Regions from separate parts of the Azospira inquinata genome, predicted to be linked through region 2. Evidence: predicted binding sites of a transcription regulator. Region 2 holds the regulator's gene; the other holds the start of a gene.

Region 1 (3,202 bases), 410 kb from region 2:
GCCCAGCCCATGGCCAGCTTGCCTGTTCTGCCCAGCCAGGGCAGCCACCGCGTCTCAGAGGCAGACAAATTCATCCTCGGACTTTTCAACATCGTGCTCTCCGTATTTGCTTTATTTATGAGCTAGCTATAGCACTTACAGTGCCAGCCATTGATTTCTTTATATTTATTATGCCGGAGGCGGTATAAGCCGTCCCTATGGCTAGGGATAAGCACCATAACAGTGCGCCATCGAGGCCACCTCTGAAGAAATAGCCGGGGAACCTTCAGCTTTTTCCTGGAGCCCATGGGCCGACATGAGGGAAAAGCAATCCCGCCACTTAAGCGGAAAGCCAAGGCGCTGACCGACGGCTACAAACACAAAGCCCGGCATCTGCCGGGCTTTGCTGATGGAGGGCCCTACAAGGCTTGTAGGGCAGCCCCTTGGACTAGCTCAGGCTTTCCCGCTCCGGGGTGGCACTGATCTTATGGATCGCCAGGTCCGCGCCGTTATATTCATCCTCCGGATCGAGACGGATACCCACGGCCAGCTTCAGAGCCCCGTAAACCAGGGAGCCCCCGGCCAGGGCAATGAGAATGGCCAGGCCCGTAGCCACCAGCTGGGAGCCGAAGGCCACGCCCCCCAGGCCACCCAGGGCCTTGGCGCCGAAAATCCCCGCAGCCAGACCACCCCAGGCCCCACACAGGCCGTGGAGGGGCCACACCCCCAGCACGTCGTCAATTTTCCAGCGGTTCTGGGTCAGGGTGAACATAACCACAAACAGTGCACCGGCGACCCCGCCGGTCACCAGGGCGCCTAGGGGATGCATCAGGTCAGAACCCGCGCAGACCGCCACCAGCCCGGCCAGAGGGCCGTTATGGACAAAGCCCGGGTCATTCTTACCCACCAGGGTGGCAGTAACGATGCCCCCCACCATGGCCATGAGGGAGTTCAAAGCCACCAGGCCGGAAATTTTGTCCAGGGTCTGGGCGCTCATTACGTTGAAGCCGAACCAGCCCACCGCCAGAATCCAGGCGCCCAGGGCCAGGAAAGGAATGGATGAAGGGGGATGGGAGGCGATACGCCCATCCTTGGAATAGCGGCCCCGGCGGGCGCCCAGGATGAGCACGGCGGGCAGGGCGATCCAGCCCCCCATGGCATGGACCACCACGGAACCGGCGAAATCGTGGAATTCGGCGCCGAAAGTGGCTTGCAGCCAGGCCTGGATACCAAAAGCGTGATTCCAGGCAATGCCTTCAAAGAGGGGATAGACCCCCCCCACCAGGGCGAAGGTGGCCGCCAGTTGGGGATGGAATTTGGCCCGCTCCGCAATGCCCCCGGAAATGATGGCGGGGATGGCGGCGGCAAAGGTTAAGAGGAAAAAGAACTTGGTCAGTTCAAAGCCGTTGTGCTGGGCCAGAATGTCGGCGGCGGTGAAAAAATGCACCCCGTAGGCCACCCCGTAGCCAATGAAAAAATAGGCCAGGGTGGAAACGGCAAAGTCGGTCATGATTTTCACCAGGGCATTCACCTGGTTTTTCTTCCGGACCGTGCCCAGTTCCAAAAAGGCAAAGCCAGCATGCATGGCAAGCACCATGATGGCGCCCAGCAGCACAAAAAGGGTGTCCGATGCGGACTTAAGAACTTCCATGGTGCCTCCCGAAAAAGATCGCACCACTTAAGCAAACAGCGTTCCCGGCCTCTATATGCGATAAATCATAGAGTTAGGGAAACGCCGTTCCTATCAACGCACCAAAACAGGCCTTAATCTTCAAATACGCACCATAGTCGTGCAATTTGCCTCAATGTTGTGCCTACGCACCAAAAGCGCCATCACCCTCCCAGGCCGGGGGGCAAAAAGACCCAGAGCTGGCCCCGCTGTTTCATTTTGCCGGCCTGATTACCCGCCCCACTGCCGAAGCCCCAGAAAAAATCTCCCCGCACCGGTCCCCGGATGGCGCCCCCCGTGTCCTGGGCCAGCATTAGCCGTTGCAGGGGCCGGGGGGAATTGGGATAGGTGGCGGAAAGGAACACCGGGGCCCCCAGGGGCACGGTGCGGGGATCCACGGCCAGACTGCGTTCTGCCGTGAGGGGAACCCCCAGGGCGCCCACCGGGCCGTCCCCAGGGGGCAGATTCAGTTCCTTGAAAAATACGTAGCTGGGGTCCTGATTCAACACCGAGGCCACCTTACCCGGCTGGCCCTGATTAGCCCGGGTCCAGGCCTGGATGGATTGCATGCTGACCTGATCCGGCTTCAGTTCTCCCCGTTCCACCAGCACCCGGCCAATGGGCTGGAAGGGGCGTCCGTTCTGGTCCCCGTAGCCAACCCGCACCAGGCTACCGTCAGGCAGCTGGACCCGGCCCGAACCCTGGATTTGCAGGAAAAAGAGTTCAATGGGGTCATCCACCCAGAGCAGGGCCTGATACTGGTCCATGCGCCGGGCCATTTCTTCCCGGGACCAGTAGGGCACCACCCGGTTGCCCTGGAGTCGACCCCGCAGGCGCAGATGCTTGAGTTCCGGGTAAACGGCGCTCAAATCCACGGTAATCAGATCCTTGGGCACCCTGAGCAGGGGATAGCGGTAAGCCCCTTCCGCCTTGCGGCTGCCGTGGAGCAGGGGCTCGTAATAGCCCGTAATCAGGCCCTCCCGACTACCGTCCGGATTGACCACCTGATAAGGGGTAAAGCGGCTTTCAAAAAAGCGCCGCAGGGCCGCCCCGTCCTGGGGATTCAGGCTACGGGCCTCGTCACAGGCAGGCCGCCATAACGGCCATTCCTTGCGCCCAGCCAGACCCCGGCAGCTGGACAAAAAGGCGGGCAGGGCCGCGGACAGATCATCCTGGCCCCAGCCCGGAATATCTTCCCAACGGGCCGCCTGGAGCGGCTTGGCGGGAGGAGCGGTGACCTCCTTTTCCCCGGTAGGGGCGGGGCACACGGGACAACCGGCGGGAACTTCCTTGGGCCCCGTACCGGCGCAGCCCGCCAGCAAGGCGGCTAGGGACAAAGACATCAGGGCAGCAAAGGTTAATTGGCGTTTTTTCATGATTGGGCTAAGGTTCGATGCTTTCTTTCAGTATACCGGCAACCCCATGAGCGACCCTTTACAACGGCTCGACCAATTTCTGGCCCATGCCGAAAAACTTCTTTCCCAACTGGAACCCCTGCTGCCCCCACCCCCTTCCGAAATCAACTGGAAGGCACCGGCTTACCGCTGGCGCAAG
Region 2 (19,050 bases):
TGGGGTCGAAGACGGGAATGCCCGGCAAGAGGCCCGGACCGCTGCCGCCAAAGCAATGGCCCGGCAGCGCTGGCTGCTGGCAGATTAGGCCCCGGGGGGCGTTGCCCCCGATCCGGTCGCAAAAAAAGGCGCCGCCCTCCGGGGCTGGCGCCTTTTTTAATGGCGTGGCTGGGGGGCCTTACAGGGTGTGACTCCGGTCCCCCCGGGCAAAGCCCAGAAGGGGGGTGGTCAGGCCCTTGGTGAGGGCGATGACTTTGAACAATTCCCCCATTTCCTGGGGCTGGACCAGCTTTTGTACGGCGGCGGCGCCCCGGAAATAGTCGGGCCGTTCCGGGTCCAGGGCGGCGAGCCGTTCCAGGAGACCGCAGTTGAGGAGAAACTGGCCCTGGCTGGTGTAGCCCGCCACTTCCAGCCCCGCCTGGAAACCGGCTTCCGCCACGGCGGTGAAATCCACGTGGGCGGTGATGTCCGTGAGCCCCGGGTAGGAGAAGGGCTCCCCATGGGCCTGATGTCGGTAGTGGCACATGAGGGTGCCCTGGTGGCGCTGGGGATGGTAAAACTCCCGGCGGGGAAAGCCGTAGTCCAGAAGGAGCAGGGCTCCCCGCTGGAGAATGGGGCCCCAGGCGGCAGTCCAGGCGGTGGCCGCCAGGCCGATTTCGCTGGTGTAGCCGGTGGCGGTGACTTCGGGGCTGAGGCCCGCTTCCTCTGCCAGATTTTTGGCGACCCGGGCCAGTTCTCCGGTGGCCGGGCGATCCGCCCAGGCGAAGCCGGCGGTGTGGGACCAGGTGACCCCCTGCTGGGCCACGGTTTCTCCCTGCCAGCGCACCAGTTCCACGGGCATGGCGTCCAGCACCTCGTTGCCCAGCACCAGGCCGGAGAAGGTGTCAGGCAGCCGTTCCAGCCAGCGTACCCGGTCCGCCAGATGGGGCGCGGCCTGGGCCAGGGTGGCGGCCTGGCGCTCCTTGAGGTCCGGGGAGAGTTCCAGAATCAGGTATTGGTCCGGCAGGTGGCCCTGGGTTTCCAGGGCCAGGAGCAGGTCGGCGGCCAGCCGGCCGCTGCCCGCTCCCGCCTCCAGGATCACCGGGGCGCTGGCTTCCAGAATGGGAATAATCTGGGTGGCCAGGGCCTGGGCGAAGAGGGGCGTGAGTTCGGGGGCGGTGACAAAGTCCCCGGCGGCGCCGAATTTTCGGGCGCCCGCCGTGTAATAGCCCAGACCCGGGGCGTAGAGGGCCAGCTCCATGTAGCGGGAGAAGGGCATCCAGCCGCCCTGCCGGGCGATTTCCTCCGCCAGGAAGGTGCTTAAGCGTTGGCTGTGGGCGAGGGCGGCAGCATCGGGAAGGGGTAAATCCATGGCAGGGGTGGGGCGGGAAAGGCTCGGATCATGGAGCAATCCGTTAAAATTCGCAAACTCAAGGGAAAAGCCATGGATGATCAATTGACAGACCGGGTGGTGCTGGTCACCGGCGCCGCCAAGCGGGTGGGGGCGGCTATCGCCCGGGAAGTGCACGGGGCCGGGGCGGCGGTGGTACTCCACTATCGGGCCGCGGTCCGGGAGGTGCGGGCTTTGGCGGAGGAGCTGGAAGCCCGGCGCCCCGGTTCTACCCTCTGCGTCCAGGTGGATCTGCGGGACACGGCCCGGCTGCCCACCCTGATTCAGCTGACGGTGGAGCGCTTTGGCCGGCTGGACGGTCTGGTGAATAACGCCTCCAGCTTTTTCCCCACCCCCTTGGGCACCATTGACGAGGCGGCCTGGGACGATCTGGTGGGCAGTAATTTCAAGGCTCCCCTGTTCCTTACCCAGGCGGCGGCCCCTTATCTGGCGGAGCACCGGGGGGCGGTGGTGAATATCACCGATATCCATGCCGAACGCCCCCTGCTCGGCTATCCCCTGTACTGCGCCGCCAAGGGCGGTCTGCTGGCCCTGACCCGGGCCTTGGCGGCGGAACTGGCCCCGGCGGTGCGGGTCAATGGGGTGGCTCCCGGGCCTATTCTCTGGCCTGACGGGCCCGAATTTGACCAGGATGCCCGCCAGGCCATTGTGGCGGACACCCTCCTGAAGCGGGAAGGGGCGCCGGAGGACATCGCCCGCACCGTGCTGTTTCTCTTGGCCGGGGCGGGCTATGTGACCGGCCAGGTAATCAATGTGGACGGGGGCCGTACGGCCCATCTCTAGTGTTTGAAGTGGCGTAACGCCGGGAGTCTCCCGGCATCATGGCTGCCCTGGGGGGCAGGAAGGACTTAGCGTGGAACAATCCCATACCTTGCAGCGCCTGGAAAAATGGCTGCTGCGCGAAACCGGCAAAGCCATTGCCGACTACAACATGATCGAAGACGGGGACACGGTGCTGGTCTGCGTGTCCGGTGGCAAGGATTCCCATACCCTGCTCCACCTCTTGCGCCTGCTTCAGGCCCGGGCTCCCATCAAATTCCGCCTCATTGCCATGAATCTGGACCAGAAACAGCCCGGCTTTCCGGCGGACATTCTGCCCGCCTATTTCGATAAGCTGGGGGTGGAATACCGGATCGTGGAGCAGGACACCTATTCCATCGTCAAAGAAAAAATTCCCGAGGGCAAAACCACCTGTTCCCTCTGCTCCCGCCTGCGCCGGGGCATCATCTACCGTACCGCCAAGGAACTGGGTGCGAACAAGATTGCCCTGGGCCACCACCGGGACGACATGGTCCATACCCTGTTTCTCAATCTCCTCTTCGGCGGCAAGCTCAAGGCCATGCCTCCCAAACTGGTCACCGATGACGGCGCCCACATCGTCATCCGGCCCCTGGCCTACGCTTCGGAAGCGGACATTGCCCGCTACGCCCGGGGCATGGAATTCCCCATCATCCCCTGCAACCTGTGCGGCTCCCAGGACAACCTGCAACGCCAGAAGGTGCGGGAAATGATGCTGGAGTGGGACCGGAAATATCCGGGCCGCACCGAAGCGGTGTTCCACGCCCTGCAAAACGTGGTGCCCTCCCACCTGGCCGATTCCCGTCTTTACGACTTCCAGGGCCTGCAAGCCGGCACCGTGCCCGAAGGCAGCGAGGGCGGCGACACGGTCTTCGATCCCCCCGAATTCCCCCCCCTAATCCCCGCCCGGGAGCCGACAGACGGCGACAATTTCCCCCTACCCGTGGTAGCCGCCCCCTAGTGACTTTGTTATTATGGACGGCAGGGAGTCACAATATAAGTTATTAATATGAATAATGTTTTAGTTCTTTTGGCCGGTGTTGACGGCAGTCTTGTCCGTACACCTTTTTGCGGCGCGGAGGGGTGAAATGAGTGCTGCGTCTTTAGGGGTTTTGTGTGCCGATATTCCGGGGAGTGCCCGGCTTTTTGAGCGTCTTCCCGAAGGGGAAGCGCTCTATGCCCAGGAGCGCTGCCTAAAACGGATCGAACGGGTGGTTGCGGGGTTTGCCGGTCGCTTGCTGCGTTCCTCAGGCAATGAGTTGGTGGCCAGTTTCGAGAATGGGGAAGTGGCTTGCCAAGCGGCGGTGGACATGCAGCAGCGGGTAGAGGATTTGCCACCGGTCTCCGGTGTCAAACTTTCCATCCGGGTGGGGGTTCATTGCGGTGTTTTGGCGCCCGATAGCGCAGCTCCGGCAGGGGATGGCTTTGTGGGTGCTGCCCGCTTGCTGGGCATGGCCAAAGCCGGGCAGATTTTTGTCAGCGCCGAAGCGGCCAACGCTTTACCCGCTGCCATGCGTCAGGGCACCCGGGCGACGGATCGGCAAATGTCCGAAGCTGGGGCGGGAGGTGCTATTTATGAACTACCTTGGCAGGAAGCTGGCGAGCTTACCGTTCTGCGCCAACAATTGGGGGAGGTGAAGGCCTCCACTACCCAGATGGGTAGCCCCAAACTCTGTGTCCGCCACTCCGGTAAGGCGTTTTTGCTGGATGGCAAAAATGAAGGCTTGAGTTTTGGTCGGGATGGGGCCTGCGATGTGGTGATTCAGGACAAGCGGGCTTCCCGTGCCCATGCCCGGATTCTGCGGCGTCGGGATCGTTACGTGCTGGTGGATGAAAGCACCAACGGCACCTATGTGGCCTTTGAAGGGGAACCGGAAATGTTCGTACGCCACAGCGAAGTGGTGCTGGGCAATAAGGGCCTATTGGCTTTCGGCCATTCCGCCACGGGTGGGGATGCGGAAGTGGCGGAGTTCGAGTACCTCTGAAGGGGCGCGGCTTTCTCCCTTTTCTTTTCATTTTCGCCCCTGCTCCGGTGGGGGCGGCTCCCAACAAAAAGGCCAGCGGTAACGCTGGCCTTTTTGTTGGGCTGGGACGGGGCGCTTATTTGGCGGCGGCGTCGGCCTGACATTTTTTCAGGAAGGAAGCCTTGGCGGCACCCGCCAGCTTCTTGCTGGTGGCCTGGGCGGCACAGTCGGGGGCGGCGGGTGCGGCTGCTTTTTCAGGGGCCGCAGCGGCTGCCGGAGCAGGCGCGGCCTTGCCGGAGAGGCAGGACTTCATGAATTGCTTGCGGTCGTCGCCTTTCAGTTGCTTGTCCTTGGCGTCCTTGTTGCAGTTCTTCATTTTTTCCTGCTGGGGCGTGAGCTTCTTGGCGGCGTCCGGGGCGTCGGCGGCGAAACCGGCTTGGGTAAAGACCACGGCGCCAAGGGTCAGGAGAGCGATCAGGGTTTTTTTCACGGCAAACTCCTCATGGAAGGGAAGAAGGAAGGGCAATGCCCCCATCCGGCGGATGTGGGCGGAAATATGACGGGGTTATAGGTCGTCGTCAAGAATGGCTTGCTGCTGGCGACCGATGAATTCCTGCATGTTGTCGATGCCGCGCAATTGGAGAATGGTGTTGCGTACCGCCGCTTCCAGCAGCACCGCCAGATTGCGGCCGGCGGCCACGGGAATGATGACCTTGCGGATGGGCACCCCCAGCACTTCCTGGGTCTGGGCGTCCAGGGGCAGGCGGGGGGAATCCATGCCCGCCACCGGCTTTTGCAGGTGGACGATGAGCTTGAGCTTCATTTTCCGCCGGGAGGCGGTCTCCCCGAAAATGGTGCGGATGTTCAAGAGGCCCAGGCCTCGGACCTCCAGAAAGTCCCGCAACATGCCCGGGCAGCGGCCTTCCACGGTGGAAGGGGCGATGCGGGCCAGTTCCACCACGTCGTCGGCGACCAAGCCGTGGCCCCGGGAAATGAGTTCCAGGGCCAGTTCCGACTTGCCCACCCCCGAATCCCCGGTAATCAGTACTCCCATGCCGAAAACGTCCATGAAGACGCCGTGCACCGCCACCGTGTCCGCCAGACGCCGGGACAGGTAGATGCGCAGCAGGTCGATGATGGCGGAGCAGGGTTTGGGGGTGGTGATCAGGGGAGTGCTGGTGGCTTCGCAGGTGTCCCGCACCATGGCCAGCACTTCCAGACCTTCGGCCACGATCACCGCGGGTGGTTCGGCGGCAAACATGTCCTGCATCTGGTTTTTCAGGCGCTCCGGATTGGCCTTGGTGAGCCAGGCCTGTTCGGCGAAGCCGATGACCTGGAGCCGTTCCGGGTGAATGACGTTGAGGTGGCCGACCAGATCGGCACCGTAGTTGTTGCCCCGCCGTTTCAGATCGATGAAGCGTTCGCTGCCCAGGGCTGCCACCCATTCCAGGGCGAGGCGTTCCCGATGGTCTTCAAACAGCTGCGCGATGCTGATTTTCCGCATGATTTCCCCAATCGGTGAACAGGCGGTGGGCGTCGTCCATACTGTCGCAATGGCGCAGGGCCTCCCGGAACAGCTTGTCGGAGAAGCGCTGGGCCAGCTCGGAAAGAATCTGCAGATGTTGTTCCGTGGCCTGCTCCGGTACCAGGAGCACGAACATCAGATCTACCGGCTTGCCGTCCGGGGCGTCGAAGGCCACGGGGTGGGTGAGGCGGAGAAAGGCGCCGGCGGCTTCCTTGATGCCCTTTAAGCGGCCGTGGGGAATGGCCACGCCCTGGCCCAGGCCGGTGGAGCCCAGCTTTTCCCGGGCAAACAGGCTGGCAAAAACCGTGGATTGGGCAACCCCCAGGTTATTTTCGAACAACAGGGCGGCCTGCTCGAAAGCGCGCTTTTTGCTGCTGGCTTCCAGATTCAGGACGATGTTGGCGGGGGGAAGGAGTTTGGCGATGAGGTCCATGGGGCTAGGGTACTCCCCGGAAAGACGATGGGAGAAACAAGAAACCCGGGGGGCGGGAGGGAGACCCTTCAGGTGGCCGGATCATAGCGGAAAAGGCGACGCTCGGCCACCGTAGCCGCCCCCTTGGGTGGGGCGGCGGCGGTGCTAGCGATTAGGCTTCGCCGATGTGCTTATCCATGCTGTCCCGGTTGTGGGCCAGGCCCTTTTCCTTGTGCTTGATCACTTGGCGGTCCAGCTTGTCCACCAGGGCGTCCACGGAAGCGTACAGGTCGCTGTCTTCGTTTTCCACGTAGATGTCCTTGCCCGGCACCCGGACGGTGACTTCCGCTTTTTGCTTCAGCTTTTCCACGGTGAGGATCACATTCACTTCAATGACGTTGTCGAAGTGGCGCAGCACCCGATCCAGCTTGCTGCTGACGTATTCGCGGATAGCCGGGGTAACCTCGACGTGATGGCCGGTGATGTGCAGGTTCATATTATTTACTCCTTGGTTAGATGGTCTTGCGTAGGTTAGCCGGCGGGATGTTCAACGCCTCCCGGTATTTTGCTATGGTCCGGCGGGCCACCACAATGCCCTGTTGCCCGAGAATCTCGGAAATCTGGCTGTCGGAAAGGGGCTTTTTCGCATCTTCCCCGCCAATCAACTGCTTGATCAGGGCCCGGATGGCGGTGGCGGAACAGGCGCCCCCCGCTTCCGTGGCCACGTGGCTGCCGAAGAAATACTTGAGTTCGAAAATGCCCCGGGGGGTGGCCATGTATTTCTGGGTGGTGACCCGGGAAACGGTGGATTCGTGGAGCCCCAGCACCTCGGCGATTTCCCGCAGTACCAGGGGGCGCATGGCCACTTCCCCGTGTTCGAAGAACTGGCGCTGGCGTTCCACGATGGCCTGGGAGACCCGCAGAATGGTGTCAAAGCGCTGCTGTACGTTCTTGATCAGCCAGCGGGCTTCTTGGAGCTGGCCAGCCAGGGAGGAGCCCCGGTGTTTGGAGAGAATATCCGAATACAGGCGGTTGATGCGCAGCCGGGGATAGGCGTCCGGGTTGATGCTGGCCACCCACTGGTTGCGTAGCTTGCGCACCACCACGTCGGGAATAATGTAGCGGGTATCCAGGGGGGCGTACTGGGCCCCGGGGCGGGGATTGAGGCTCTTCACCAGATGGGCGGCGGCCCGTAGCTGGTCGTCGTCACAGCCCAGGAGCTTTTTCAGCTTGGTGAAGTCCCGTCCGGCCAGGAGTTCCAGATACTGGCGCACCAGTTGCAGGGCCAGATCCCGGGTGGGTTCCGGGGGCAGGGCTTCCAGTTGCAGGGCCAGGCATTCCTGGGGAGAGCGGGCCCCCACTCCGGTGGGGTCGAAATGCTGGAGGTGGCGCAGGGCGATGAGCAGGTCGTCCAGGTCGATTTCGAGCTCCGGGGGCAGGGCGTCCGCCAGTTCTTCCAGGGGCTGGGTCAGGTAGCCGTCGTCGTCCAGGGCTTCAATGAGAAAGCGTACCAGATTCCGGTCCCGGTCACTCAGGGGGGTGAGGCCTAACTGCCAGGCCAGATGGTCTCGCAGGGAGGTGCTGGCGGCCTGGATGTCCTGGTAATCCGAATCGTCTTCTTCGTCCCGGGAGGCGGAAGGATAGCTGCCCTCCGCATACCAGCCGTCATCCTCCCCGGCGGCCAGGGCATTGCCCTCGTCGCTGGCACGGATGCCCGTTTCGGCGCTTTCCCCCGGCTCCCCGTGCTCCCGGCTATCATCCTCGCCCCGCTCCGTTTCCCGGGGCGTGGTGCCCGCCGGATCAGGGGCCGCACTGTCACTTCCTTCCCCGGCGGCAGGCCCGGAAGGACCGTCGAAATCCTCGTCCTCCCGTTCCAGGAGGGGATTTTCCGTCAGGTACTTCTCCAGCTCCTGGTTCAGTTCCAGCGTGGACAGCTGCAACAACCGGATGGATTGTTGCAGTTGGGGCGTGAGCGCCAAATGCTGGGAAAGTTTAAGTTGGAGGGTCGGTTTCATGGGCGCGTGATGGGAGAAAACATGACGATGACTTCTCCGCAGACGGGCTGCTGTTGGGGGAGAAAGGGGTGATTAGAGGCGGAAATGCTCACCCAGATAGACTTTTCTTACATTTTCATTATAAACGATCTCATCCGGCCCACCAGCGGCCAGTACCCGGCCTTCATTGATGATACAGGCCCGGTCACAGATGCCCAGGGTTTCCCGCACATTGTGGTCGGTGATGAGTACGCCGATGCCCCGTTCCTTGAGGAAACGGATGATTTTCTGAATTTCCAGCACGGCGATGGGGTCCACCCCGGCGAAGGGTTCGTCCAGCAGGATGAAGCGGGGGGAGGTGGCCAGGGCCCGGGCGATTTCCACCCGGCGCCGTTCCCCGCCGGAGAGGGCGGCGGCGGAGGTGTGGCGTAGATGGCCGATGTGGAGTTCGTCGAGCAGCTCCTCCAGCTTGCTCTGGGTCGCCTCCGGGTCCAGTTCCTGGAGTTCCAGCACCGCCTGGATGTTTTCTTCCACATTCAGTTTGCGGAACACGGAAGCTTCCTGGGGCAGGTAGGAGACCCCCATGTGGGCCCGGCGGTGGATGGGCAGGTGGGTCAGTTCCTGGTTGTCCAGCCAGATGGCGCCCCCATCGGCGGCCACCAGACCCACGATCATATAGAAACAGGTGGTTTTCCCCGCCCCGTTGGGGCCCAGTAGCCCCACCACTTCCCCACAGCAGACCTCGAAGGACACGTCCTGGACCACGGTACGGGCCTTGTAGCGCTTCTTCAGGTTGTGGGCGGAAAGAATGTGGCCTTTTTGGCTGTCTTGCGGGTCGGACATGGTGCGAACCTTTTACTCGTCATCCCAGGTGCCTTGCAGCACCCGGCGGATGGTTGGGCTGCCGAAACCCCGACCGGCCAGAAAACGGGCCTGCTTGGCCCGCTCCTGGGCATCCTGGGGCAGGCTGCCGAATTTTTTGCGCCAGACCGCCAGGGCCCGCTCGGTTTCATCCCCGGCCTGGGCCAAAGCGTTGGCAATGGTGGTGTCATCCACCCCCTGGCTGCGCAATTCCCCGGCCAGGCGGGCGTTACCGTAGCGGCCGCCGCGGACGGTGACCCGCTGTTCGGCGTAACGGTCATTGGCAAGCAGGCGGGCTTTCTCCAGCTCGTCCAGCAGCAATTCCAGTTCCTCGCCGCTTTCGGCGTGGGAAGCCAGCTTGCGTTTCAGTTCAAGACGGCTGTGTTCCCGGGAGGCGAGCAGGCGCAAGGCCCGCCCGCGCAGGCTTTCAGTCATCCCCGGGGGTAGGGGCTTCCGGGGCGGGGGCAGCTTTGGTCACCCCCACGGCGGTGCGGATCTTGGCTTCGATTTCCTGGGCCAGGGCGGGATTAGCCTTGAGGAATTCCCGCACATTGTCCTTGCCCTGACCGATCTTTTCCCCGTTGTAGGAATACCAGGCGCCGGACTTTTCCACGATCTTGTTGTTCACGCCCAGCTCGATGATTTCCCCTTCCCGGGAAATGCCTTCCCCGTAGAGGATGTCGAAAATGGCTTCCCGGAAGGGGGGGGAGACCTTGTTCTTCACCACCTTGACCCGGGTTTCGTTGCCGATCACCTCGTCCGCCTTCTTGATGGAGCCGATGCGGCGGATGTCCAGACGCACGGAGGCATAGAACTTCAGGGCGTTGCCCCCGGTGGTGGTTTCCGGATTGCCGAACATGACGCCGATCTTCATCCGGATCTGGTTGATGAAAATCACCAGGGTGTTGGTTTTCTTGATGTTGGCGGTGAGCTTGCGCAGGGCCTGGCTCATCAGACGGGCGTGGAGGCCCATCATGGAGTCCCCCATTTCCCCTTCAATTTCCGCCTTGGGGGTGAGGGCGGCCACGGAGTCCACCACAATCACATCCACGCCCCCGGAACGGACCAGCATGTCGGCGATTTCCAGGGCCTGTTCCCCCGTATCCGGCTGGGAAATGAGCAGGTCACCCACCTTGACGCCCAGCTTCTGGGCGTATTGGGGATCCAGGGCGTGTTCCGCGTCGATAAAGGCGGCCACGCCCCCTTTTTTCTGGGCTTCGGCAATGACCTGGAGGGTCAGGGTGGTTTTCCCGGAAGATTCCGGACCGTAGATTTCCACCACCCGGCCCCGGGGCAGACCGCCCACGCCCAGGGCTACGTCCAGCCCCAGGGAGCCGGTGGAAATGACTTCCAGTCCCTTGTCCACTTCGGTGGCGCCCATCTTCATGATGGAGCCCTTGCCGAACTGCTTTTCAATCTGTGCCAGCGCGGCGGCGAGCGCCTTAGCCTTATTGTCTTCCATGGCTCGAAATCCCCAAAAACAAGCGTCCGATTATGGCACAAACCTTGCGGGCACGGATACGTGTAAGCCCCAATTGTTCCGGGGGCCAAAGTCAGGCAATTTCTATCCCAAATGAATGTTCTTCGCCGACTCCGCCCCTATTGGGCCCCACCCTTTTCCTTCACCGGTTTCCCCCTGGGGGGGCAGCTGGCCCTGGCTTTTGGCCTCTCCCTGGGGGCGGTCTGCCTGGGAGGGGCTCTGGGCCCCTCCTGGGGGGCGGCGGACCAGTTCCTGCCCCTGATCCTGGCGGGCGCCTGCCTGGCCGCGCTGGGTCTGCGCAGCGCTCCCCTGGTCTGGGGCGCCATGCTTCTGGGCTTATGGCAGCGCAATATCCAGGGGGGGCGCCTCTGGCTGGCTTCCCTGGGCTTGCTCGGGGCGGCCCTGGTGCTCGGCATCGCCCTGCGCTGGATTTGTAGCCGTTTCCGGCGGGGTAGTGACGGGGGGGTGGATGCCATTCTCACGGCCCAGGGCCAACTGTTGTGGTGGGCCGAGCCGGGCAGCCGGCGCCTGCTGGGGCGCCGGGGCGCCATTCCCGGCTGGTTCGGCCAGGGGGCGGTACGGGCCGGGGATAGTCTGGATGCCTGGTTGCCCGTGGTGCTGGCGGAGGACCGGGGTCCTCTGGAGGCGGCCCTGGGGGCCATGGGCCGGGATGGCTGCCGGGTGGATTTTCGTGTGCGGGACGAGGCCGGTGGCCTGCGGGTGCTGTGCCTGGAAGGGCGTCTGGTGCCCGGCAATGGCCAGGGGCCGGACCGGCTGCAAGGCAGCATTCGGGAGGTGACCGGAACCCGGGTCCGGGAGGACGGGGGGATACAACGTTGCCAGGAGCGTCTGGCCCGGCTGGGGGAAGCCCTGGCCGGGCAGGATTTCGGCCTGTGGGAATGGGAGGTGGGGACCGATCTCCTGACCATTCGGGAATCCGCCGCCGCCGCCCTGGACGAGGCCGGGCCGCCGCCTCAGCGCCTGGCGCTGACGGACTGGCTGACGGGCGTGCATGGGGAAGATCGGGCCGGGGTACTGGCCGGTCTGGGCCGGGTAGCCCAGGGCTCGGCCGCCCGCTATGTGGGGGAATTTCGTCGGGCCAACCGGCGCGGGCACTGGAGCTGGCTGCGGGGGGAGGGCAAGGCCGTGGCCTGGGATAGCCAGGGACGGGTGATCCGGCTGGCCGGGGTGTTTCGGGATGTGCAGGAGCGTCGTCTGCTGGAAGCGGACCTGGAAAAGTTCTCCCGGGCCATGGAATGGGGCCCGGCGCCCATTTTTATTACGGATGCCCAGGGGTGCTTTGAATATTGCAATCAGGCCTTCACCCGCCTCACCGGCTATGCTTTGGAAGACCTGTTGGGGGAAACGCCCTGCCTGCTCCAGCCCGCAGGTGGAGATGGGGAAGGGGCGGGGGGCGCCGCCCTGTGGCAGGCCTTGCTGGACGGTGCTGGCTGGCAGGGCGCCCTGGTGAGCCGCCGCCAGGACGGTGGCGACCTGGCCTGGCACCTTTCCCTGGCGCCCTTGCGGGACGGCCGGGGAGAATTGACCCACTTTGTCGCCATGGGCCAGGAAAGTGCCCGGGGGGAAGGGGCCAGCCCGTCCCCCGGGCTTTCCCATTCCAGCGGACGGGAGCCGGTCCGGCTTTCCTGATTCCCCCGGGGGCGGGCTGAACATCCCCCCCGGTGGCTTTCGTTCTTAAGCTGAAGCGGGGGCGTCGCCCATCTGGGACTGGATATAGTTTTCCAGGCCTACTAGCTCAATGCGCTTTAGCTGCTGCTCCAGCCAGTGGGCGTGATCCTGCTCCGTGTCGTCCAGCATTTTCAGCAGAATGTCCCGGGAAACGTAGTCCTGGTGGGCTTCACAGACCGCCATGGCGGCCCGCACCGCCTTCACCACGGAAATTTCCACCGCCAGATCGTTTTTCAGCATGTCCGGCACGGTCTTGCCGATTTTCATGGCCTTGGCCGGGACCATGCCCGGGGTGCCTTCCAGAAACAGGATGCGCTGGATGAGCCAGTCCGCATGGCCCGTTTCGTCCTGCATTTCGTGCCAGATACGCTCGTAGAGTTTGCCCAGGCCCCAGTTTTCGTACATCCGGGCGTGGATGAAATATTGGTCCCGGGCCATCAATTCTCCGGCCAGCAATTCGTTGAGCTGCTTGAGGACTGGGCTATGACCTTTCATGGCGGACTCCTGGGGCAAGGGCTGGAAGAGGCCGGAGGGGGCACCCGCTCCGGTGGGAAAGCCTATGTTAGCGGCTCGGCCCTCAGGCGGCCAGGGGGCGATCCAGGTGTTGCAAAAGCACGGTGAGGGCGTGGGCCACGGTGTGGGCCCGGACTTCTTCCCGGTTCCCGGGAAAATGCTGGGTGCCTACCTGGAGCACCTGATCCGGCCCGGCCCAGGCGAAACAGACCGTGCCCACGGGCTTACTCCGGCTGCCGCCCCCGGGTCCAGCGATGCCGCTCACCGCCAGGGCCCAGGTCATGCGCCCCTGGCGCCGGGCCCCCTGGGCCATGGCGGCGGCCACCGGCTCGCTGACCGCCCCCACCCGGGCGAGCAGGGCTTCCGGCACCCCCAGTTCCTCGGTCTTGGCCTGGTTGGAATAGGTGATGAAGCCCCGGTCAAACCAGGCGGAACTGCCCGCAATGGCGGTAAGGCTCTGGCCGATCCAGCCCCCGGTGCAGGATTCGGCGGTGGCCAGGGTTTCCCCCCGGGCCAGCAAAGCTGCACCGACCCGGGCGGCCAGGGCTTCCAGTTGGGATTGGCTGGGGGCGGCGCTGGAGGAGGATGGGGACATGGGTTTATCCGAGCAGACGTTTGGCCAGGGCCAGGGTGAGGACCGTGTAGCCTGCGGCCACCACGTCGTCCATCATCACCCCGAAACCGTTTTTCACCTGCCGGTCAAAGTAGCGGGCCGGCTGGGGCTTGGTAATGTCGTAGAGGCGGAAGAGGCAGAAAGCGCCTAACTGCCAGAGCAGGTAAGGGGGGCAGAAAAAGAGGGCGCCCCAGAAGGGCACGATTTCATCCCAGACAATGGCGCCGTGGTCCACCACTCCCAGATCCCGGCCGGTCCGGTCGCAGGCTACCACCCCCATGACGAAGCAGGCCAGGAGAAAGACGGCAAAGCCCATGTCGCTGAAATTGGGCCGGATCAGCACATAGGACGCCCAGGCGAACAGAGTGCCCGCGGTCCCCGGGGCGAAGCCGGAGAGGCCGCTGCCCAGGCCGCAGGCGACGAAATGGGCCGGGTGGCTAAAAAGAAAGCGGAGATTAGGCGGCGTGGAAATGATCAAAACCTTTCGCGGGCAGGGGCAGCTCCTGACCTTGTTCATCCAGCAGGCGCAATCCCGGGGCCGGGGTAATGCGGCCAATGCGCCACAGGGGCAGCTTTAGCACCGCCGCCACGGCGGCCAGGGTGGGCCGCTGACTGGCGGGAGCGGTGAAAGCCAGTTCGTAATCGTCCCCGCCTCCCAGCTGGCAGGCCCGGGCTAGTTCCGGGTCGGCGCCCTGGGGCAGGGGCGGTAGGTGATCCATGCGGATTTCCGCCCCCACCTTGGAGCGTTCCAGCAGGTGGCCGATGTCTCCCAGTAGACCGTCGGAAACGTCGATGGCGGCGCTGGCCACCCGGCGCAGGGAGCGTCCCAGGGCCAGACGGGGCTGGGGACGGCGCAGGGCTTCCAGGCAGGTGGTGGCCAAATCGTCGGCAAGCTGGGTTTTGTGTTGGGCGTGGGCCAGGCCCAGGGAGGCCAGGCCCGGGGTGCCGGATACCCACAGGTCGTCTTCGGCCCGGGCGCCGCTCCGGGTAATGGCCTGGCCGGGGGGCAGTTCCCCCAGGGCGGTGACGCAGAGATTGAGGGGGCCCCGGGTGGTGTCGCCCCCTACCACATCCACTCCGTGGAGCTGGGCCAGGGCGAAAAAGCCCTTGGCGAAGGCGGCGATCCAGTCTTCATCGTCTTCCGGGAAGGCGCCGGCCAGGAGCACCCAGCGGGCCTGGGCGCCCATGGCGGCTAGGTCGGATAGATTCACCGCCAGGGTTTTCCAGCCCAGGCGTTCCGGGTCCGTTTCCGGCAGAAAATGGACCCCGGCCACCAGCATGTCCGTGGTGGCGGCCAACTGCATGCCCGGGGTGGGCTGGAGCAGGGCGCAGTCGTCCCCCGGGCCGAGGACGGCGCCCGGGGTGGGACGGGCGAAGTGGCGGTCGATCAGTTCAAATTCGCTGGGCATGGGCCTTCCTTCCGCAAGGGCGCGGGGGGCGAAACCCCGCTGCCCGAAAAACCGGTGGGGGAAGGGGGCGGCGCCCCCCTGGCGACCAGGACCGGTTAGGGTTGCTGTTGCTTTTGCCGGGCGGCCACTTCCTCCGGCCGCAGTTGGGCGGCCAGATGATCCAGCACGCCGTTTACAAACTTGTGTCCGTCCGTGCCGCCAAAGGATTTGGCCAGCTCGATGGCTTCATTGATGATGACCCGGTAGGGGGTCTCGGGGAACTGGCGCAGTTCCAGGGCGCCCAGGAGCAGGATGCAGGCTTCGATGGGGGACAGTTCGTCCATGGGCCGATCCAGGTAGGGGCCGAGGAGTTCCTGCAATTCGGCTTCCTGGGCCCGGGCGCCCCGCAGCAGGCCGACGAAAAATTCCCGGTCGGCCTTGCCGAAGGTGGAGGCTTCCCCCAGATGGGCTTCCGCCGCCGCTTCGTCCTGGCCGCCGAAGCGGCATTGATACAGGCCTTGCAGGGCGAATTCCCGGGCGCGGCGGCGGGGGGACTTGTTACCGCCGTTGCGGTGGGCTTTGGCGGCGGGTTTGGCGGATTGCTTGTCGATGTCGGTCATGGTGCGCTTTTTATTGGGCCAGGGCCTGGTAGAGGCGGGCCATTTCCACGGCGGCCTGGGCGCAGTCCTTGCCTTTGGTTTCCATCCGGGCCAGGGCCTGGTCGTCGTCTTCCGTGGTGAGCACCCCGTTGGCGATGGGAATGCCCGAATCCAGCTGCACTTCCTGAATGCCCCGGCAGGCGTCGTTGGAAACCACCTCGAAGTGGTAGGTTTCGCCCCGGATAACGGCGCCCAGGGCGATGAGGGCGTCGTAGTGGCCGCTGCCGGCCAGCTTTTGCAGGGTCAGGGGAATTTCCAGGGCGCCGGGCACGGTGCAGATGAGCAGGTCCGCCGGGGCCACGCCCAGGCGTTGCAGCTCGGTGACGCAGGCAGACAGCAGGCCTTCGCAGACGTCCTGGTTAAAGCGGCTCATGACCAGACCGACCTTGAGGCCGTGGCCGTCCAGGTTGGTGTCGATTTCGGGGATGTTGTTGAAACGGGCCATATCAGAGACTTTCCGGATCGGTGACGAAACCGGTGACTTCCAGGTCAAAACCGGTCATGGAGGGCATACGGCGGGGGCTGGAGAGCAGCTTCATCTTGCCTACCCCCAGCTGGCGCAGGATCTGGGCGCCGATACCGTAGATGCGGGGGTCCCACTTCTTCGGCTCGTGCTTGTCTTCCGCCGGGGCGGCCAGGGCTTCGCGCAGGTCGGCGCCGCTCTGGGGCCGGTGCAGCATGACGATGACCCCGTTGCCGAACTTGGCCAGGGCGGCCTGGGCGGTGTCGATGGAAAAGGTGTGATGGCCCGTTTCCGGCGCCAGGAAATCCAGCACCGAAAGGGGTTCGTGGACCCGCACCAGGGCGTCCTGATCGGCCCGGATGGTGCCCCGCACCAGGGCCAGATGGACCTCGTCCGCTACCCGGTCGTGGAAGGCGTGGAGGGTGAATTCCCCGTGCCGGGTCTGGATGGTCTTGGTAGCCAGGGGCTCCACCAGGGTTTCGTGCTGGCTGCGGTAGTGGATCAGGTCGGCGATGGCGCCGATTTTCAGACCATGTTCCTTGGCCACCTCTATGAGCTGGGGCAGCCGGGCCATGGTCCCGTCCTCGTTCATGATTTCGCAGATCACCGCCGCCGGGGTCAGACCGGCCAGACCGGTAAGGTCGCAACCGGCTTCCGTGTGGCCTGCCCGTACCAAAACGCCGCCGGGTTTGGCGGTGATGGGGAAGACGTGGCCGGGCTGGACAATGTCCGCCGGCTTGGCGTTGCGGGCCACGGCTACGGCAATGGTGTGGGCCCGGTCATGGGCGGAAATGCCCGTGGTGACCCCTTCCGCCGCCTCGATGGAGACGGTGAAGGCGGTACCGTGCACGCTTTTGTTGTCCCGAGCCATGGGGGTGAGGCCCAGCTGGCGGCAGCGTTCTTCCGTAATGGTCAGGCAGATCAGACCACGGCCATGCTTGGCCATGAAATTGATGGCATCCGGGGTGACGAAATCAGCGGCCAGAACCAGGTCGCCTTCGTTTTCCCGGTCTTCCTCGTCCACCAGGATGACCATGCGGCCGGCTTTCAGCTCGGCCACGATCTCCTGGGTAGAGGCTAGGTTAGTGGAGGGGGGCATGATGAATCAGTTGCTTTCTTCGGGGTTAAGCATCCGTTCCACGTAGCGGGCGATGAGGTCCACTTCCAGATTCACCTTGGCGCCCGGGTGCAGGCGGTGCAGGGTGGTGGCTTCCAGGGTGTGGGGGATGAGGTTGATGGTGAAGGTGCTGTCCTCCACCGAATTGGTGGTTAGGCTGACGCCGTCCACCGTAATGGAGCCCTTGCGGGCAATGTATTTGGCCAGTTCCGCCGGGGCCTGGATTTCCAGGAGCCGGTTGTCGCCGATGGGGTCGAAGCGGACCACGTTGCCCACCCCGTCCACATGGCCCGAGACCAGATGGCCGCCGAGCCGGTCGGCCAGGCGCAGGGCCCGTTCCAGATTCACCGGGCCGGGTTCGGCCAGGCCCACGGTGCAAGACAGGGTTTCCGGGGACACATCCACGCAGAAATGGTCCGGGGTCTTTTCCACCACGGTCAGGCAGACCCCGTTGTGGGCGATGGAATCGCCGATGCCCACATCGCTCAGGTCCAGATTGCCGGGGGCCACGGAAAGGCGGAAGCCGACTTCCCGGGGGGTGAGATGGGTAATGCGGCCGACGGCCTCAACGATGCCTGAAAACATGGGAAAAATGCCTAGGTTGGGGGGATGGGGGATTTTATCACGCTGCCCGCCGGATGCCGTGCCCGGGCCCGGCGGAATTCCGGGGTCGGGCACGGGTCAAAAAAGGGTAAGGGGCCCGGCTGGGTTCCAGGGGCCCGGGCGGGGATCGGCGGCGGGTCATTGCCCCGGAAGTCCGCCCCCCAGGTATCCGCCTAGGCCCGGTAAAACCCGTGACCTTTGGGCTCCGGCGATCCGGGCCGGGCGGCCAGGCGTGGGCCTTTTGCCCATCGTCATGAAATTTTCACCACAAACAGGCAAGCTCTGGCACCCTGTCCTGACTCTTCTAGCGCCCCGCCCATGGTCCTGCCTCCCCTTTCCCTTCTCCCCGTGCCCTGCGGCCTGGGCGGCCCGGACCCGGGTCCGGCCCTGGCCCCTGCCGTCCTGGAATCCCTGGGTTTGCAGGAGCGGCTGGAACGCCTGGGCTGGTCGGTGCGCCGGGAAACCGCCCTGCTGACCCCGGAAGGCTCCCGCTGGACCGCCCTGGGGCGGCTCCTGGGCGCCCTGGCGGAGCGGGTGGCGGCGGAAGTGGCGGCGGGCTACCGGCCCCTGATCCTGGGGGGGGACCATGCCATTGCGGCGGGCACCTGGCGGGGGGTCGCCCGGGCCTGGGCGGACCGGGGCGACGTGGGCCTGATCTGGATCGACGCCCACCTGGATGCCCACACCCCGGCGGACAGCCCCAGCGGCAATCCCCACGGCATGCCCCTGGCCGCCCTCCTGGGCCGGGGGGCGGCGGAAATGCGGGATGTGCCCGGACCCTGGCTGAAGCCGGAACGGGTGGCCCTGGTGGGGGCGCGCAGCTGGGAAGGGCCGGAGCCAGATTATCTGGAATCTTGCGGCGTGCAGGTTTTCGCCATGGGGGAAATCCATCGCCGGGGCCTAGGGGCGGTGCTGGCGGATGCCCGGGAAATCGCCACGGCAGGGGGCAGGGGCGCCTACGGGGTGAGCCTGGACGTGGACGCCCTGGACCCGGGGGCGGCCCCCGGGGTGGGCACCCCGGAACCGGATGGCCTGGACCCCCGGGAAACCCAGAACGCCCTGGCCGGCTGGCTGGCGGACCCCCGCCTGGCGGCGTGGGAAATCAGCGAATACAACCCTATCCACGACCCGGAACGGCGCACCGGGGAACTGGTGCTGGCCCTGCTGGAAGCGGCGGCCCGGCCGGACAACGGGGCAGAGCGCAGCCCCCGCCTGTGGGATGACCGGGGGGCGGCGGTTTTCGGGAGATAGGCCCGGCGGGACCCTGTTTGGTCCCCTGGGGGTGCCTATTGGCCCCCCCATCACCCTAACGGGGGCTTGGGCGCTGGTGTAGGTGGAGAGGCGTGGTGTCCAGGTTGGCGCTCCCTCTGCTGGGGGGCAGCGCCCGGGCCGGCGCTTTTAGCCCGCCGTCAGGGTGGAAGAAAGCTTGCCCACCGCTTCCACCACCTGATGGGCGCCGCTGCGGATTTCCTGGATGGCCTGACCGGCTTCCTGGACCAGGGTAACCCCCTGATCCACTTCCCCCAGGCCCGTGCCCATGGTGTCGATGACCGAGCGGGTGTCGCTCTGGATAGCGCCGAT

The links. Region 2 encodes sigma-54, which starts transcription at its own class of promoters, with help from an activator protein. Its sites were predicted from a motif close to TGGCACGCTTNCTGCTNA; they were not measured.
Region 1: a site for sigma-54 is predicted at 1,659-1,676, ahead of Azoinq_RS09465 (ammonium transporter). Genes of this name have one in related genera too.

The regions. Positions count from the first base shown of each region.
Region 1 is NZ_CP064782.1:2,057,297-2,060,498, reverse strand. Features, by position in the region: gene Azoinq_RS09470 (methyl-accepting chemotaxis protein) at 1-74, opposite strand, end outside; gene Azoinq_RS09465 (ammonium transporter) at 428-1,630, opposite strand; gene mltA (murein transglycosylase A) at 1,813-3,024, opposite strand; gene Azoinq_RS09455 (ATP-binding protein) at 3,071-3,202, shown strand, end outside.
Region 2 is NZ_CP064782.1:1,642,387-1,661,436, forward strand. Features, by position in the region: gene Azoinq_RS07485 (hypothetical protein) at 1-88, shown strand, start outside; gene Azoinq_RS07490 (class I SAM-dependent methyltransferase) at 179-1,351, opposite strand; gene Azoinq_RS07495 (pteridine reductase) at 1,424-2,173, shown strand; gene ttcA (tRNA 2-thiocytidine(32) synthetase TtcA) at 2,244-3,149, shown strand; gene Azoinq_RS07505 (adenylate/guanylate cyclase domain-containing protein) at 3,277-4,173, shown strand; gene Azoinq_RS07510 (PsiF family protein) at 4,289-4,642, opposite strand; gene hprK (HPr(Ser) kinase/phosphatase) at 4,718-5,656, opposite strand; gene ptsN (PTS IIA-like nitrogen regulatory protein PtsN) at 5,625-6,110, opposite strand; gene hpf (ribosome hibernation-promoting factor, HPF/YfiA family) at 6,262-6,585, opposite strand; gene Azoinq_RS07530 (RNA polymerase factor sigma-54) at 6,602-8,104, opposite strand; gene lptB (LPS export ABC transporter ATP-binding protein) at 8,177-8,926, opposite strand; gene recX (recombination regulator RecX) at 8,939-9,379, opposite strand; gene recA (recombinase RecA) at 9,372-10,406, opposite strand; gene Azoinq_RS07550 (PAS domain-containing protein) at 10,518-12,074, shown strand; gene bfr (bacterioferritin) at 12,120-12,608, opposite strand; gene Azoinq_RS07560 (CinA family protein) at 12,691-13,221, opposite strand; gene Azoinq_RS07565 (phosphatidylglycerophosphatase A family protein) at 13,226-13,717, opposite strand; gene thiL (thiamine-phosphate kinase) at 13,695-14,648, opposite strand; gene nusB (transcription antitermination factor NusB) at 14,744-15,247, opposite strand; gene ribH (6,7-dimethyl-8-ribityllumazine synthase) at 15,258-15,731, opposite strand; gene ribBA (bifunctional 3,4-dihydroxy-2-butanone-4-phosphate synthase/GTP cyclohydrolase II) at 15,733-16,848, opposite strand; gene Azoinq_RS07590 (riboflavin synthase) at 16,855-17,451, opposite strand; gene Azoinq_RS07595 (arginase) at 17,788-18,720, shown strand; gene Azoinq_RS15085 (methyl-accepting chemotaxis protein) at 18,868-19,050, opposite strand, start outside.